Regions from separate parts of the Faecalicatena fissicatena genome, predicted to be linked through region 1. Evidence: predicted binding sites of a transcription regulator. Region 1 holds the regulator's gene; the other holds the start of a gene.

Region 1 (4,197 bases):
CAGGGGCCTATTTCGTCGGCCAGGCAGCTTTCATCATCACCCTTGTGAAGCTGGAGAGGACGATGTGACCCGGAGGACCCTTTTCATATCCTCCGGAAGGGGCGCTGTAAATTCCATGGGTTCCCCGGTCATGGGGTGGGGAAAGGACAGACGGTGGGAGTGGAGCGCCTGTCGGCTGATGTACTTCATATCCGGGTTGTAGAGGTAGTCGCCGATGAGGGGATAGCCCAGGTACTGCATGTGGACCCGGATCTGGTGGGTGCGGCCCGTCTCCAGCTTCAGGCGTACCAGGCTGTGGGGGCCGCAGAGGCCTATGGTCTCGTAGTGGGTGACAGCCTCCTCCCCGTGTTCAAAATCCACCTTCCGCTCCACGATGGATGTGCCGCTGCGGGCCAGAGGGGCGCGGACCGTGCCGGCGGGGGGCGTCACATGGCCGGAGACGATGGCCAGGTACTCCCGGCCCAGCGTCTTGTCCGCCGTCATGGCGGAGAGGATCCCGGCGCTCACCAGATGCTTGGCCACCACCGTGAGGCCGGATGTATCCCGGTCCAGCCGGTTGGAGCAGCGGAAGATGAAGGGCTTTCCCTGCTCTTTGTAGTACCAGGCCAGGGCGTTCGCCATGGTGTTGGTGTAGTTGTTGACAGAGGGGTGGATGGGCATGCCGGCGGGCTTGTTGACGACGATGATGTCCCCGTCCTCGTACACGATGTCCAGCGGCAGAGGGACGGGAGGGATCTTTTCGGAGACGCCTGTCTCGCGAATGCCCACTCTCAGCAGATCCCCCTCCCGGAGGGGCTGGTTCATATAGCGCGGCGCGCCGTTCACAAGGATGCTCTCGGGCATCCTTTTTATGGCGGAGAGGTTCTGACGGGAGTAGCCCTTCCTCCTTAGAAACTGTTCCACGCGGAGCCCATCCGCCTCTTTTCCTATTATATAATCAATGATCCTGTCCATGTCTTATCCGGCCTTTCCGCTGTGAAGAGGGGGGATGCCCCGCTTTGCTTTACGGCCATTATAGCAGAGAAAAATCAAATTTTCACAAATTTCGCATAAACTGTAAAAAATTTATAAATCCTGTTGACAAATAAAAACCATAGTGATACATTAGTAACCGTAGAGATTAGCACTCGTACCAAATGAGTGCTAACAATACAAAAAGGAGGCAGTAAGGATGCAGGCCAAAGATGGACTGGGTGAAAGAAAACTGAAAATCCTTCATGCGATCATCCAGAACTATCTGGAAACAGGTGAGCCCGTGGGCTCCAGGACCATTTCCAAATACACGGACCTGAATTTGAGTTCTGCGACGATCCGCAATGAGATGGCGGATCTGGAAGAGCTGGGATATATCCTGCAGCCCCATACATCAGCGGGAAGGATCCCTTCCGACAAGGGATACCGCTTATATGTGGATATGCTGATGGAGGAGAAGGAACAGGAGCTAAATGAGATGCAGGAGCAGATGCTGGATAAGGCAGACAAGATGGATCAGCTCCTGAAGCAGGCCGCAAGAGTGCTGGCGGCAAACACCAACTACGCGACCATGGTTTCTACTCCCATGAACAGCGCCAACAAGCTGAAGTTCATTCAGCTCTCCCAGGTGGATGATGAGCAGATCATCGCGGTGATCGTGCTTGGAGGAAACGTCATAAAGAACAAGATCATCAATGTAGATGAGCCGCTTGGCAATGAAAATCTCCTGAAGCTGAACATGCTGCTCAACACAACGCTGAACGGTATGTCCATTGAGGAGATCAACCTGGGACTGATAGCAAGGCTGAAGGAGCAGGCGGGCATCCACAGCGCGGTGATCAGCGATGTGCTCGACGCGGTGGCGGACGCTATCCAGGTAGACGAGGATATGCAGATCTACACAAGCGGAGCCACGAATATTTTCAAATATCCGGAGCTCAGTGACAAGAAGAGCGCACAGGAGATCATCAGTGCCTTTGAGGAGAAGCAGCAGCTCACGGAGCTGGTCACGCAGACCCTTTCCCAGGAGGACAACACAGGCATCCAGGTGTATATCGGAGACGAGACGCCGGTGCAGACCATGAAGGACTGCAGTGTCGTCACCGCAACCTATGAATTGGGGGACGGCATGAAGGGAACGATAGGAATTATCGGACCGAAGCGGATGGATTACGAGCATGTACTGAAATCGCTGAAGCACCTGCAGGGCGAGCTGGATGCGATTTTCCATAATAAAGAATAAGAAAGGTGGATGGACCCTTGGAAGAAAATAAAAATAATCAGGAAGAAGTAAAACAGGAAAAAAGCCAGGAAGAGATGGTTAAAGAGGCTGTAGAGGAGGCTAAGAAGACCGCCTCTGCCAAGGAGGAGCCGGGCGACGGCGAGATCCCCGTTGAGGACGGAGACAAGGAAGATAAAGCCGGGGCAGAGGGCCAGGAGGAGCCTGAAGAGGAGGCCTCCCCCGAGGAAGGAAAGACCGAGGGGAAGAAGCTCTTTGGCAGAAAGAAGAAAGACAAAAAAGACGAGAAGATCGAGGAGCTTACAGATAAGCTCACAAGACAGATGGCTGAGTTTGATAACTTCCGCAAGCGCACGGAGAGGGAGAAATCCCAGATGTACGAGGTTGGTGCGAAAGATATCATAGAAAAGATCCTCCCCATCGTGGACAGCTTCGAGAGAGGCCTGGACGCGGTCAAAGAGGAGGAGAGGGAGCACCCCTTCATGCAGGGCATGGATAAGGTGTACAAACAGATGATGACCACACTGAAGGAGATCGGCGTGACGCCGATCGAGGCGGTGGGCAAGGAGTTCGATCCCGCCTTCCACAACGCAGTGATGCATGTGGAGGATGAGAGCTTAGGCGAAAATATAGTAGCCGAGGAATTCCAGAAGGGCTACATGTACCGTGACAGTGTCGTGAGGCACAGCATGGTGAAGGTGGCCAACTAAAGAGCTAACAATCAAAAATCAAAATATAACAGGAGGAATTACATCATGGGAAAAATCATAGGTATTGACTTAGGTACAACAAACAGCTGTGTAGCCGTCATGGAAGGCGGACAGCCGGTAGTTATCGCGAATACAGAAGGCGCGAGAACCACACCCTCTGTAGTTGCCTTTACAAAGACAGGTGAGCGTCTTGTGGGCGAGCCCGCAAAGCGTCAGGCAGTCACAAACGCTGAGAGAACGATCTCCTCCATCAAGAGAGAGATGGGAACAGACTACAAGGTAGAGATCGACGGCAAGAAATATTCTCCCCAGGAGATTTCAGCCATGATCCTGCAGAAGCTGAAAGCGGACGCAGAGGGCTACCTTGGCGAGAAGGTGTCTGAGGCTGTCATCACAGTTCCCGCATACTTCAACGACGCACAGCGCCAGGCCACAAAGGATGCCGGAAAGATCGCCGGCCTTGATGTAAAGCGTATCATCAACGAGCCTACAGCGGCAGCGCTGGCATACGGCCTTGACAATGAGAAAGAGCAGAAGATCATGGTATACGACCTGGGCGGCGGTACCTTCGATGTGTCTATCATCGAGATCGGCGACGGTGTTATCGAGGTTCTCTCCACAGCCGGAAACAACAGGCTGGGCGGCGACGACTTTGACCAGAAGGTTACAGACTACATGATCTCCGAGTTCAAGAAGATGGAGGGCGTGGATCTGTCCACAGACAAGATGGCTCTCCAGAGACTGAAGGAAGCTGCTGAGAAGGCTAAGAAGGAGCTTTCTTCCGCTACAACGACAAACATCAACCTTCCGTTCATCACTGCAACAGCAGAGGGACCGAAGCACTTTGATATGAACCTGACAAGGGCAAAATTCGACGAGCTGACACACGACCTGGTAGAGAAGACAGCAGAGCCTGTACAGAGAGCTCTCTCTGACGCGGGCATCACAGCATCCGAGCTTGGCCAGGTACTGCTGGTAGGCGGTTCCACACGTATCCCGGCTGTACAGGATAAGGTAAAACAGCTGACAGGCAAGGAGCCCAGCAAATCCCTGAACCCGGACGAGTGCGTGGCACTTGGGGCTTCCATCCAGGGCGGCAAGCTGGCAGGCGACGCAGGCGCAGGCGATATCCTTCTTCTGGATGTCACACCTCTGTCACTGTCCATCGAGACAATGGGCGGCGTAGCTACAAGGCTGATCGAGAGGAACACGACTATTCCTACAAAGAAGAGCCAGATCTTCTCCACAGCTGCGGACAACCAGACAGCCGTTGAC
Region 2 (4,197 bases), on a different contig from region 1:
GACACAGGGAGCCTCTCCACCGCCAACAGCACAGATGTGACCATTGTCCTGAAAAAGGCGAAGGCGGAGGCCTTTAAGGACAAAGTGGAGTCTCTCCTGAGAGGGGAGGATGCGGCAGCTGCGCCGCGGGAAGTCCAGGAGGAGACCTACGACTTCCGGGCCGGCTCCGGGGACATTATCCGCCACGGCGTCTGCTCCATGAGCGTACTGTCCATCGTAGTCGTGATCCTGGGCCTTGTGGGCGCTGTGGTTATGGCGGCGGAGGCGCTGGGGCAGGAGAACGCCCTGGACTCCCTCCTTCGGTCCGCGGTGAGCCTTCTGGCAGCCATCGCCATCATCCTGTCCGCCGTGTGGGACATTGTGAAGGACTTTGTGCGGTATCTGGATTTCCGCGTGAAGCGGCAGCGGGACCGGATCTGTATCCGATACGGCGTGCTGAAGAAGGTGGAGTACACCATTCCCGTGGATATGATACAGGCGCTGAAGCTCCGCCAGACGCTGATCGCCCGCCTTCTGGGGAAATATATGGTGGAGATCGTGAATGTGGGCATGGGGGACGACAAGGCGGAGAAAAACTCCTTTCTCATTCTCTACAGCTCGGAGAAGGAGGTATATGAGAGGCTGCGGGTCATTTTGCCGGAGTTTGCTGCTATCGCGGCCCGGCAGGTGCAAAGGCAGCCCCGTTCCGCCTGGGCTGCCTGGCTCTGTCCCCTCTTCCTGTATGAGGGATGTGTGGCAGCGGCAGGAGCGCTGGCTCTCCTGTGGATGCCGGACTATATTCCGGCGGCGTACATGCAGCTGTACCATGTGGCGGCGGCAGCAGGCCTTATCCTCCTCGCGGCGGCGGGTCCGGCTGTCCTGGCTCTGCGCTATCTCACATCCGGTCTTGTCATGAGCGACGGATTTGTCAAGGCCGTCTCAGGTTGCTTTGGGCGCAGAGTGGTGGCGGTGCGGTATGCGAATGTGCAGTACGTGACCCTGGAGCAGAATTTCATCGCCCGGGCCTGCGGCATATGCAAGGGGACACTCCACCTTCTGGCGGGGGCAGAGAACATGGCCCACGGGCTCCCCTATTTTGACGCCCGGCGGGCGGATCAGATGAGAGAGAAGATGTGCGGAGGGACTGAAGATTAATAGACTTCATCTATAAGTGTATTTTCAAAATCAATTGGCAATTATGCTCCGAAATTACTATACTTAGAGATAGAAAAAACATTAGGAGGTAATGGAAATGTCAATTACAGCGGAAACCGCAAAACAGCATGAAAATGATCCAGCAGTGCTTTGCTGCAGGGCGGAGGCAGGGATCACCATTGAGGCCGCAAACCTTGAAGATCCTGCCATTTTTGATGAGCTGGTTGACTCCGGACTGCTGTCTCTGGACGGCTGCCTGAAGATCAAACAGGTACTTGGCGCAAAGCTGACCAAGACAAGCGACTCCTTATGTCCTCTTACACCTGACAATGTGGAAGGATACAAGGATGACAACGGCGAGGAAGAAACGCCGCAGGAGGAGACAGCTGAAGAGACGTCAGCAGCACCGGCAGTGGAGGCAGCTGCCAGCGTGCAGGGAGCAGTTACGACCATCAAGAGCGGTAAGGTTGTAATCTCTATCAAGGAAGGAAAGGATATCTATCTGGAGCTTCCTATCTAATCCAGCCAGAAAGCCGGCAGAGAAAAATGGGGTGAAATGATCTGCCGCAGGCCCGCATATCCGAATTGTTTTTTGTTGCTATGGAATGATAAATAAGGCATATAAAAAGGCGGCTCCCTTTCGGGAACCGCCCATTCCATTTCCGGGGAAATGATCCTCCGGAAAATTATCCTTCAATGGCAATGTAGTCATTTTTTTCAACAGCCTTTGCGTCCTTCTTCGGAACAGTCAGCTTCAGGATACCGTCCTCATATTTGGCTTTGATCTCATCCTGAGTTACGCCCTCGCCCACATAGAAGCTTCTGCTCATGGCACCTGCGTAACGCTCCTTGCGGATGTATTTGCCTTTCTTATCCTTCTCGTCCTTGTCAAGGCCCTTGGCAGCGGAGATGGTAAGGTATCCGTTCTCCAGCTTGGCATTGATCTCGTCCTTCTTAAATCCAGGCAGGTCAATGTCTACCTCATAGGTGTCATCGGTCTCCTTTACATCGGTCTTCATCATATTTTTAGCATGTTTTCCATATAACGGGTTCTTCTTTCCAAAGAAGTATTTGTCAAAATCATCGTCGAATGGGAAGTCCATCCAGTCATCAAATAAGTTTTCTCCAAAAATACTAGGCATCATCATAAGTCATATCTCCTTTCAAAAGATCATATGTTGTAAGTTGTTAGCACTGTCGGAGAAATCCGAGGTGTTGTGTTCCCTGAACATCGGAAACGTTCTGTTCTTCCGGAGCGCTGCTCCTTTTTGAACCCCTTTCCTTTGTTCTGGTTGTACTATAACACTTATTATTAGCAGTGTCAAGAGGTGAGTGCTAATTTTTTTAAAAAAATTTTTGACCCGTTTTTTTTGCAAAGGTACATCTGTTTACACCTCCTGTGCCCATTTTACCCCTCATATGGCGCGGCAGGCAATCTACTGGCAGGAGAGTTGCGCCTTTTGCCTCAGTTTGCATCAAGCTGGTAGCCGCTCGGATCCATGGAGAACTCCGCGCTGGAGAGGAACTGCGCGTTCTGCTTCTCCACATCGGACAGGACAGACTCGCTGAAGTCCTCCGGGGAGACAGTCCCGCTGTACCAGCTCTGGCCGTTGAAATAATCCTGAAGCTCACGGGAATGGAACATCCGTCCGTGGCGCGCGTAAATCTCATTTTTGGCATAGTTGATCTCCTTCAGGGACAGGCCGCTTAAGTCCTTTTCCGTGAGAAGCCGGGTGCTGCTCTGTGGAAGAATGTAACCGCCGCTGGCAGAAATAGAAGAGGAGGCAGAGTCGTCTTCGGATCCCATCCGACTCTTCTCGTAAGCTGTGATCAGATCCTTCCCGTCCCTGTCGGAAATCTCATAGGGCATGATGTACAGCTCATTGCTGTCAATGTACATCTGTCCGTCAACCCGGATCTTCTGGTTGGAGCTGAGCTCATCCAGCATGCCCTCCGGGAGCAGGGAGTCATCGATGGAGGCCCTGTCTATATCCTCCAGAAGGATCTCCGTCCCATCCGAATTTCTCCCGTAAAAGGAAAGCCCGTCATCCCAGCGGAGGAGCTTCTGGTTCCCCGCTGCGCTCCTGACATACCCCTCCAGGCGGAGCTGGCCTCCGGTAGTCAGGTTGAAATCCGCGTCAGAGGGATCTGGCTTCTCCTCTGTCTCCGGGTCAGCCCCGTCCTCAGCTTCCGTGTCATTTTCCGCGGCATCCTCTGTCTTTGCAGTCTGGCCGCCTTTGGAGGAGCTGTCCCCGGGAGTGCGTGTGAAGAAAAATACCGCTCCGGCTATGGCGAGCACCAGCACCGCCGCGGCGGCCGCTATCAGCAGGGGCATTTTTTTCTTTCCCCGGGGTTTTTGTTCCTCCGGGTCCTCCGGAAAATCGAGGGAGGGATCCAGGGGCATGTCGTCCAGCCTTTCGCCGCACTCAGCGCAGAAGGTGGAGGCGTCGGGGGTCTCTTGACCGCAGTAAGGGCATTTCATGGCAGTGTCCGTCCTTTCATAGATTTTTCTTGATTTACAGTCTCCTGGTAAAGATACTTTGATTATACATTTTGCGCTAAGATCCGTCCATAAAAACCTTTACACAGCCTGCCCGTCCCCGTCCCGGTCAGTGCTTTACGCGCTCTGCTCATCCTCCAGCTTCCATCTGGCCAGCACCTTGCCGAACTGTCTGGCGATGAGCCCCACCATGACGGCCGCGGCCACGGTTCCCTCCCGGACGCCCTGAAGGCGGCCGGTAAAGCTGATGGATAAGATACAGGCAATGATGACGAGAATCACGTCAAAGCCCACCTTCATGTAGCCGAATTTGAGCGAGGGGATTGCCCTGCAGATGGCCAGCACCACCCCTTCTCCGGCCAGCACTACCACGCCGGCCTTCACCTCCAGGCTGACGCCGGCAGCCACCAGCAGGATACCGATGAGGCAGACGATCCACTGCTGCCAGTATGTATGGCAGGAGATGCCCTGCACGGCCCACACGCCGAAGTCCGTCAGATAGCCGAAGAAAAAGGCCACCGGGAGCTGCATGAGCTGGATGGGATGATAGTTCCTCCGCAGGA

The links. The regulator HrcA, encoded in region 1, represses chaperone genes, less so after heat shock. The targets are predictions, from matches to a motif close to TGTTAGCACTCNNNNNNNNNGAGTGCTAACA.
Region 2: a site for HrcA is predicted at 2,445-2,475, ahead of H7U36_RS02760 (Hsp20/alpha crystallin family protein). Genes of this name have one in related genera too.

What each region holds. Positions count from the first base shown of each region.
Region 1 covers NZ_JACLYY010000006.1:190,295-194,491, forward strand. Annotated here, with positions in the region: gene H7U36_RS08210 (hypothetical protein) at 1-68, shown strand, start outside; gene H7U36_RS08215 (RluA family pseudouridine synthase) at 37-954, opposite strand; gene hrcA (heat-inducible transcriptional repressor HrcA) at 1,172-2,215, shown strand; gene grpE (nucleotide exchange factor GrpE) at 2,290-2,922, shown strand; gene dnaK (molecular chaperone DnaK) at 2,968-4,197, shown strand, end outside.
Region 2 covers NZ_JACLYY010000002.1:140,238-144,434, reverse strand. Annotated here, with positions in the region: gene H7U36_RS02770 (PH domain-containing protein) at 1-1,134, shown strand, start outside; partial or broken gene H7U36_RS02765 (D-proline reductase (dithiol) proprotein PrdA) at 1,232-1,651, shown strand; gene H7U36_RS02760 (Hsp20/alpha crystallin family protein) at 1,821-2,282, opposite strand; gene H7U36_RS02755 (YARHG domain-containing protein) at 2,600-3,616, opposite strand; gene H7U36_RS02750 (YczE/YyaS/YitT family protein) at 3,752-4,197, opposite strand, start outside.